Regions from separate parts of the Nonomuraea sp. NPDC049625 genome, predicted to be linked through region 1. Evidence: riboswitches for the same ligand, from Rfam matches in the RefSeq annotation. Region 1 holds a riboswitch; each other region holds the start of a gene.
The links. A riboswitch is a leader RNA that binds a small molecule or an ion and turns the genes downstream of it on or off. The one in region 1 is predicted to bind S-adenosylmethionine.

Region 1 (2,195 bases):
CCCGCGGTCTCGGCGAAGACGCCCTCCGTCGAGGCCAGGAGCTTGATCGCGGCCACGATCTCGGCGTCCGTGACGTCCTCGACGGCCCCGCCGGTGCGCCGGGCGATGTCGAGCACGTACGGCCCGTCGGCCGGGTTGCCGATGGCCAGCGACTTGGCGATGGTGTCGGGCTTGACCGGCTGCACGACGTCGTGCCCCGCCTTGTACGCGGTGGAGACCGGCGAGCACCCGGCCGCCTGCGCCCCGAAGATCTTGTACGGCGTGTCCTCGACCAGCCCCAGCTGCACCAGCTCGCGGAAGCCCTTGTCGATCTTGGTGAGCTGCGAGCCGGAGGCGATGGGGATGACGATCTGCTCGGGCAACCGCCACCCGAGCTGCTCGGCGATCTCGTACGCGAGCGTCTTGGAGCCCTCGGCGTAGTAGGGCCGCAGGTTGACGTTGACGAACCCCCACTTGTCACCCAGCGGGTCGCCGATCAGCTCGGAGCAGAACCGGTTGACCTCGTCATAGGTGCCGTCGATCCCGATCAGCTTGCCGCCGAACACGCGAGCCATGGCGATCTTGGCCGCTTCGAGGTTGGCCGGGATGAACACGCACGCCTCGAGCCCGGCGCGCGCCGCCGCCGCGGTGACCGCGCCCGCGAGGTTGCCCGTGGAGGAGCAGGAAAGGGTGTGGAAGCCGAAGTTACGCGCCGCCTCGACGGCGATGGCGACGACCCGGTCCTTGAAGGAATGGGTGGGGTTGCCCGAGTCGTCCTTCACGTACAGGTTCTTGAGACCGAGTGCGCGTCCGAGGTTTCCGGCCTTGACCAGTTTGGTCCAGCCGGGGTTCATATTGGGCTTACTGGCGACGTCAACCGGCACCGGGAGCAGCGACCGGTAACGCCAGATGTTGGCGGGGCCCGACTCGATGTCGGAGCGGGTCACGGTACCGAAGGAATAGGCCGCTTCGAGCGGCCCGAAACACTCCAGACACGCGAAGCTCGGACCGAGCGGGTAGCGCGTGCCGCACTCACGGCAGGACAGACCGACAGCAGGACCAAAGTCGAGCGACATGAAGCGAGGCCTTCCCTCATCTTCGCCTGCGGCCACCTTGACCGCAGACCGGAATTGGCACCTTGTCCCGGTCGGCCTCGCCCTGTCGCGAGTCTCAAACCGGGAGGGTTGCCGGGGCTTCGCAGGGCCGGTCCCTCCACCCCTCTGGATGAGCAATATTCAGTTGTTGAAAAGGACTCTACCCGTCCATGGGGCCCAAATGGCCACCCGTCTCAAGATGCGAGACGTGGCGTCTCAGCGATAATCATCACCCAGCACTCCCTGCACGTATTTGCGCGCCTGGTGAATGCGCGACTTGGCGGTGCCCAGGGGGATGCCGAGCTGCTCGGCCACCTCGTTGTAGTCGAGCTGGACGATGTCGCGCAGCACCAGCGCCTGCGCCAGGTCGGGCTTGTCGGCCTCCAGCGCCTCCATGGCGTCGAGCAGGTCGAGGCGCGAGCCCGCGATCACGCTCACCCGCGCCACGTCGGGCTTCTGCGTGGGCAGCTCGTCCGAGGTCTGCTCGGCCGCGCGGCGTTTGAGCGACCTGTACGTGGTGCGCGCGCAGTTGGCCGTCACGATGTGCAGCCAGGTGCTGAACCGCGCCCGGCCCTCGAACCGGCCGATGTTGCGCGCCACGGCCAGCAACGTGTCCTGCGAGGCTTCCTCGGCATCCTGGTGATAGGGGAGGATCCGGGCGCAGTGTCGCATCACATCGGGCTCGATCCGCGCCAGGAGCTCGCCAAGTGCGCGATGATCTCCTCCTGCGGCCGAGCGGGCGAGTTCCTCGGTTAGCTCATCTAGCGCCATAGCTGGGATCCTATGGGCGAAGGGAGCGTAGATGAACAGCGTCCTGGTGGCCTCCAACAGAGGACCCGTTTCCTTTACCGTCTCGGACGACGGCGAGCTGACCATGAAACGCGGTGGCGGCGGCCTGGTTTCGGCACTGTCCGAGGTGGCCAGGAAGGACGGCATGCTGTGGGTGTGCGCGGCGCTGTCCGACGGCGACCGCAGCGCCGTGCGCCTGGTGCCCGGCGGCCGGATCGACCACGCCGGCTACGACACGGGTCCGGTGCGCATGCTCGACATCCCGCCCGCCACCTTCCACCGCGCCTACAACGCCGTGGCCAACTCCACCCTGTGGTTCGTCAACCACCTGCT
Region 2 (2,195 bases), on a different contig from region 1:
GAGTACTGGCCGGTCGGCGAGAAGGTCACGGTGGTCGCGCACCTGGCCGGGCTGCGGGCGGGCCGGGACCTGTGGGGCACCAGGGACCGCACCCTGACGTTCACGGTCGGCGACGAGCACATCACCAAGATCCGCAATGCCACCCACCGGGCGGTCGTGCGGGAGAACGGCAAGGTTGTCAAGGCCATCCCGGTCAGCCTGGGCAAGAAGGGCGACGAGAGCTGGTCCGGCGTCATGATCGCCCAGGAGAAAGCCGCGTCGACCCTCATGGACTCGGCCACCATCGGCAGGCCCGGCGAGTACTACGCCCATACCAAGTGGAATGTCAGGATGACCTACAGCGGCATGTTCTTCCATGCCGCGCCCTGGTCGACCGGCGCGCAGGGCAACAGCAACGTCAGCCATGGCTGCGTGAACGCCAGCATGGCCAACGCCCGCTGGTTCTACAACTTCACGCAGCGGGGAGACATCATCGAGGTCACAGGGACGTCGCGGAAGCTCGAGTTCGGCAACGGGCCGACGCCGTGGGCGAAGTCATGGGACGACTGGCTCGCGAGCAGCGCCCTCGGCAAGTCGATCAACGCCTAGGGTTTGATCGGGCAGACCCGGTTCTCGGTAGCCGCCGGTGGTGAGCACTCCCGACGCCTGGGCCGCCATGAGTCTTAAGGCCAGAGCGCGCCGGGTGTGTCCAGCTGCCACGCTTCCCACATTGGGTAGAGCTCCTCTGCCCCGTTCAAGTGCGGTCCATGGAAAGCGCATTGACGGTGTCCGCCTGTGCAGGCATGATCTCGACTCGGTAGTTCATCCAGAGGATCTGAGGGACCTGGCCCTGTGACGGTCCGGCAACCTCCCCGGCGGGAAACCCGCGGGAAAGGTGCCAATGCCAGGAACGATGAGGGAGAGCTGATGAGCGTGCGGCTTGATGTTCCTGTCCTTTCCGGGGATCTGGTGCGGTTGGAGCCGCTGGCGATGCGACATGCGCCGGATCTCGCGGAGGCGGCCGAGGAGGATCGGTCGTCCTACGACTTCACGCTGGTGCCTCGCGCTCGCGAGATACCGGACTACCTGGCGGCCCAGCTCGTCCGCGACGGGCTGACCCCATTCGCGCAGGTTCGGCTCAGCGACGGCAAGGCGGTGGGCTGCACCGGCCTGTGGGATCCCCGCAGGTGGCCGGACCGGCCGGACCTGCGCGCGATCGAGATCGGCTTCACCTGGCTGGCCGCCTCGGCGCAGGGCACCGGGATCAATGCCGAGGCGAAGCTGTTGCTGCTGTCGTACGCGTTCGACACGCTCGGCGTCGCCCGCGTCGACCTGAAGACCGACGCCCGCAACCACCGGTGCCGCCAGGCCTTGGAACGCCTCGGCATCCCCTTCGAGGGCGTGCTGCGCGCCTGGTCCATGTCGTGGGCGCGCGGCGAGGAGGGCAAGATCCGTGACTCGGCCATGTTCGCAGTGGTCGCCGAAGACTGGCCTACCGTCAAACCGGCACTGCAAGCCCGTCTCACCGCCGTGAGCTCCCGTTCGCCGGCCCTCTGAGAAACTTCGGCTGGGTGCGGTGAGACGCCCCTGAGCGTCTGAACACGGCCTGTCGGTAAGTTCGGCGCCCACCAACTTGGCCGCCCGGTGGCGGGACTCGCCCCGTGCCTGACCCGTCACGCCGCCTTGTCACGGGGTCCGGAGTGGACCCCGCGACACGAGGTTGACATCCCATCAAGCAGCGTCGAGCGCTGCGGTGATCTTGCGGGTCATCTCGGCCAGGGTAGGGCTGGGCCGACCCTGGTGAGTGTGGGCGGCTGCTTCGAGGGCGACGCTGACGGTGCTGCGGAAGTTGTCGGCCTCGGCCGCATCCTGCTGCTTGAGCAGGTTCATGGATGCGGTCAGAGCCGGCAGCACCAGGTCGGCGAGGTCGGCGACGGACTTGCCGTACTTCACGCCCTTGGGCGCCTTGGCGAGCACGTGCCCGACCAGACCGGTCGCGGAGGTCAGGGCGATGGAGCCTTCGGTGGCGACCTTGTGGGCCGAGCCGGCGGCGCCGGCGGCGGACATCAGGGAGACGGCGCCCCACGCGGCGGTCCGCAGGGTGAGCTTGTCCTGGTCGGAAAGGGTGATGGACATGGTGGCGTACTCCCTTGGCTCTGTTATGAAATGGGCTTCCACGAGAGGCGGGGGCGAGCTGGGCGTGCCCCGGTTCGCGC
Region 3 (2,195 bases), on a different contig from region 1:
CATCTTAAGGAGTGAGGTCCTCCTGTGGCGCCGTCCGCTTGCTCCGCATCCGGATGTTCAGCAGCTCGACGACGAGCGAGAACGCCATCGCGAAGTAGATGTAGCCCTTGGGGATGTGCTGGCCGAAGCCCTCGGCGATGAGCACCACGCCGATCAGCACGAGGAACGACAGCGCCAGCATCTTGATGCTCGGGTGCCGGTCCACGAACCTGCTGATCGGTCCCGACGCGAACAGCATCACCAGCACCGCCACCACGACCGCCGCGATCATCACGCCGAGCGTGTCGACCATGCCGACGGCGGTGATGACGGAGTCGAGCGAGAACACGATGTCCAGCACCATGATCTGGATGATCACCGAGGCGAAGGAGGCGGCCGCGGCCTTCTTGCCGTCCTTGCCCACGGGGCCGTCCATGCTGTGGCCGATCTCGGTGACGCTCTTGCCCAGCAGGAACAGTCCGCCGAGCAACAGGATCAGGTCGCGTCCCGATATTTCGTGACCGAAGACGGCGAACAGCGGCTCGGTGAGCTGCACCACCCACGACAGGGCGAGCAGCAGGAGCAACCGGGTGATCAGCGCCGCGCCCAGACCCAGCACCCGGGCTCTGTCCCGTTGTTCGGGAGGTAGTTTCCCGGCCAGGATGGAGATGAAGATGATGTTGTCGATCCCCAGCACGATCTCCAGGGCGACCAGGGTGAAGAAACCGATCCAGATCTGCGGGTCGGTTACCCAGTCCAACATTTACGCACCTCCATGACACATGAGCGGGATTTCCGGTAGCAACGAGTCAGCCGCCGGATAAGTTCACCGACTTGCGATCGATGGAGGGGATTGGGTTATAGTCTCCGCCGTAGGTCATGAGTGCCAGCGACAAGCCCCGGCTAGCTGGCCGGCAACCCTCGCGTCCGCGGCGGGGTGCCCCGGGTGAAGACCTGGTCCGTCACGAAGTGTGGCGGGCAAGCGCGGGCTCCGTGGCTGCTTCCAGGGGTCCGATGACCCTGAGGGAGATGTGCCGTGTCCACGTTGACGATCTTCAGCTCCGTCCCCGCTCGCGCCGCCGAGGCCGAGGCCGTTCCGGTCGCCACGGGCAGGCCGATCCCCGCCGTGCTCGGGGCCGACCTCGAGGTGCCGGTCAAGGGCGGCCGGCTCGTCGGCTACGCCAACCTCGACTACGCCGCCAGCGCCCCCTGTCTCGAGCCGGTCAGCGCCGCCGTCACCGCCGCGCTCCCGGCCTACTCCAGCGTCCACCGGGGCGCGGGCTACGCCTCGCAGCTCACCACCGCCCGCTACGAGCAGGCCCGCCACACGGTCCGGGCGTTCGTCGGGGCCCGCCCGGACGACGCCGTGATCTTCACCCGCAACACCACCGACGCCACGAACCTCCTGGCCCGCTGCCTGCCCGCCGGCACCACCACCGTGGTCTTCGACACCGAGCACCACGCCTCTCTCCTCCCCTGGGAGAAGTCCGTACGGCTGGCGCCGCCCGCCTTCCCCGGCGAGGCGGTCCGCGCCGCCGACGCGGCCCTGGCCGGCATCGACGGCCCCAAGCTGCTCGTGGTCACCGCCGCCTCCAACGTCACCGGCGAGCTGTGGCCCATCGCCGCCCTGGCCCACGTCGCGCACCGGCACGGCGCCCGCATCCTGGTGGACGCCGCCCAGCTCGTACCGCACCGGCGGCTCAACCTGACCGCGCTCGACCTGGACTACGTGGCCTTCTCCGGGCACAAGCTGTATGCGCCGTTCGGCGCCGGAGTGCTGGTCGGGCGGCGGGACTGGCTCGCGGACGGCGAGCCGTACCTCAAGGGCGGCGGCGCGGTGCGCTCCGTGGGCGACGACACCGAGTGGCACGACGACCCGGAGCCGCGCCACGAGGCGGGCACCCCGAACGTGCTGGGCGCCATCGCCCTGGCCGCCGCCTGCGACGCGCTCACGGCCACCGGCTGGACCGCGCTGGTGCGGGAGGAGGAGCGGCTGATCGCGCGCCTGCGGTCCGGGCTGGCCTCGATCGAGGGCGTACGGGAGCTGTCGCTGTGGGGGGACGACCACCCGCGCGTCGGCATCGTGTCGTTCACCGTGGCCGGCTACTCGGCCCGCGAGGTGGCCGAGGTGCTGTCCGGCGAGTACGGCATCGGGGTGCGCGACGGCAAGTTCTGCGCGCACCCGTTCGTCCGGCACCTGTTGGGTGAGGCCGACG

Region 2: linked by a shared signal. The riboswitch ahead of AB0J87_RS45400 (GNAT family protein) and the one ahead of thrC (threonine synthase) in region 1 are both predicted to bind S-adenosylmethionine.
Region 3: linked by a shared signal. The riboswitch ahead of AB0J87_RS46305 (aminotransferase class V-fold PLP-dependent enzyme) and the one ahead of thrC (threonine synthase) in region 1 are both predicted to bind S-adenosylmethionine.

What each region holds. Positions count from the first base shown of each region.
Region 1 covers NZ_JBFAOQ010000041.1:29,343-31,537, reverse strand. The annotation lists gene thrC (threonine synthase) at 1-1,055, opposite strand, end outside; SAM riboswitch class I at 1,069-1,210, opposite strand; gene AB0J87_RS63605 (RNA polymerase sigma factor) at 1,290-1,844, opposite strand; gene AB0J87_RS63600 (trehalose-6-phosphate synthase) at 1,876-2,195, shown strand, end outside.
Region 2 covers NZ_JBFAOQ010000014.1:254,221-256,415, forward strand. The annotation lists gene AB0J87_RS45395 (Ig-like domain-containing protein) at 1-588, shown strand, start outside; SAM riboswitch class I at 799-899, shown strand; gene AB0J87_RS45400 (GNAT family protein) at 907-1,536, shown strand; gene AB0J87_RS45405 (hypothetical protein) at 1,711-2,115, opposite strand.
Region 3 covers NZ_JBFAOQ010000015.1:47,612-49,806, reverse strand. The annotation lists gene AB0J87_RS46310 (TerC family protein) at 5-742, opposite strand; SAM riboswitch class IV at 855-970, shown strand; gene AB0J87_RS46305 (aminotransferase class V-fold PLP-dependent enzyme) at 1,097-2,195, shown strand, end outside.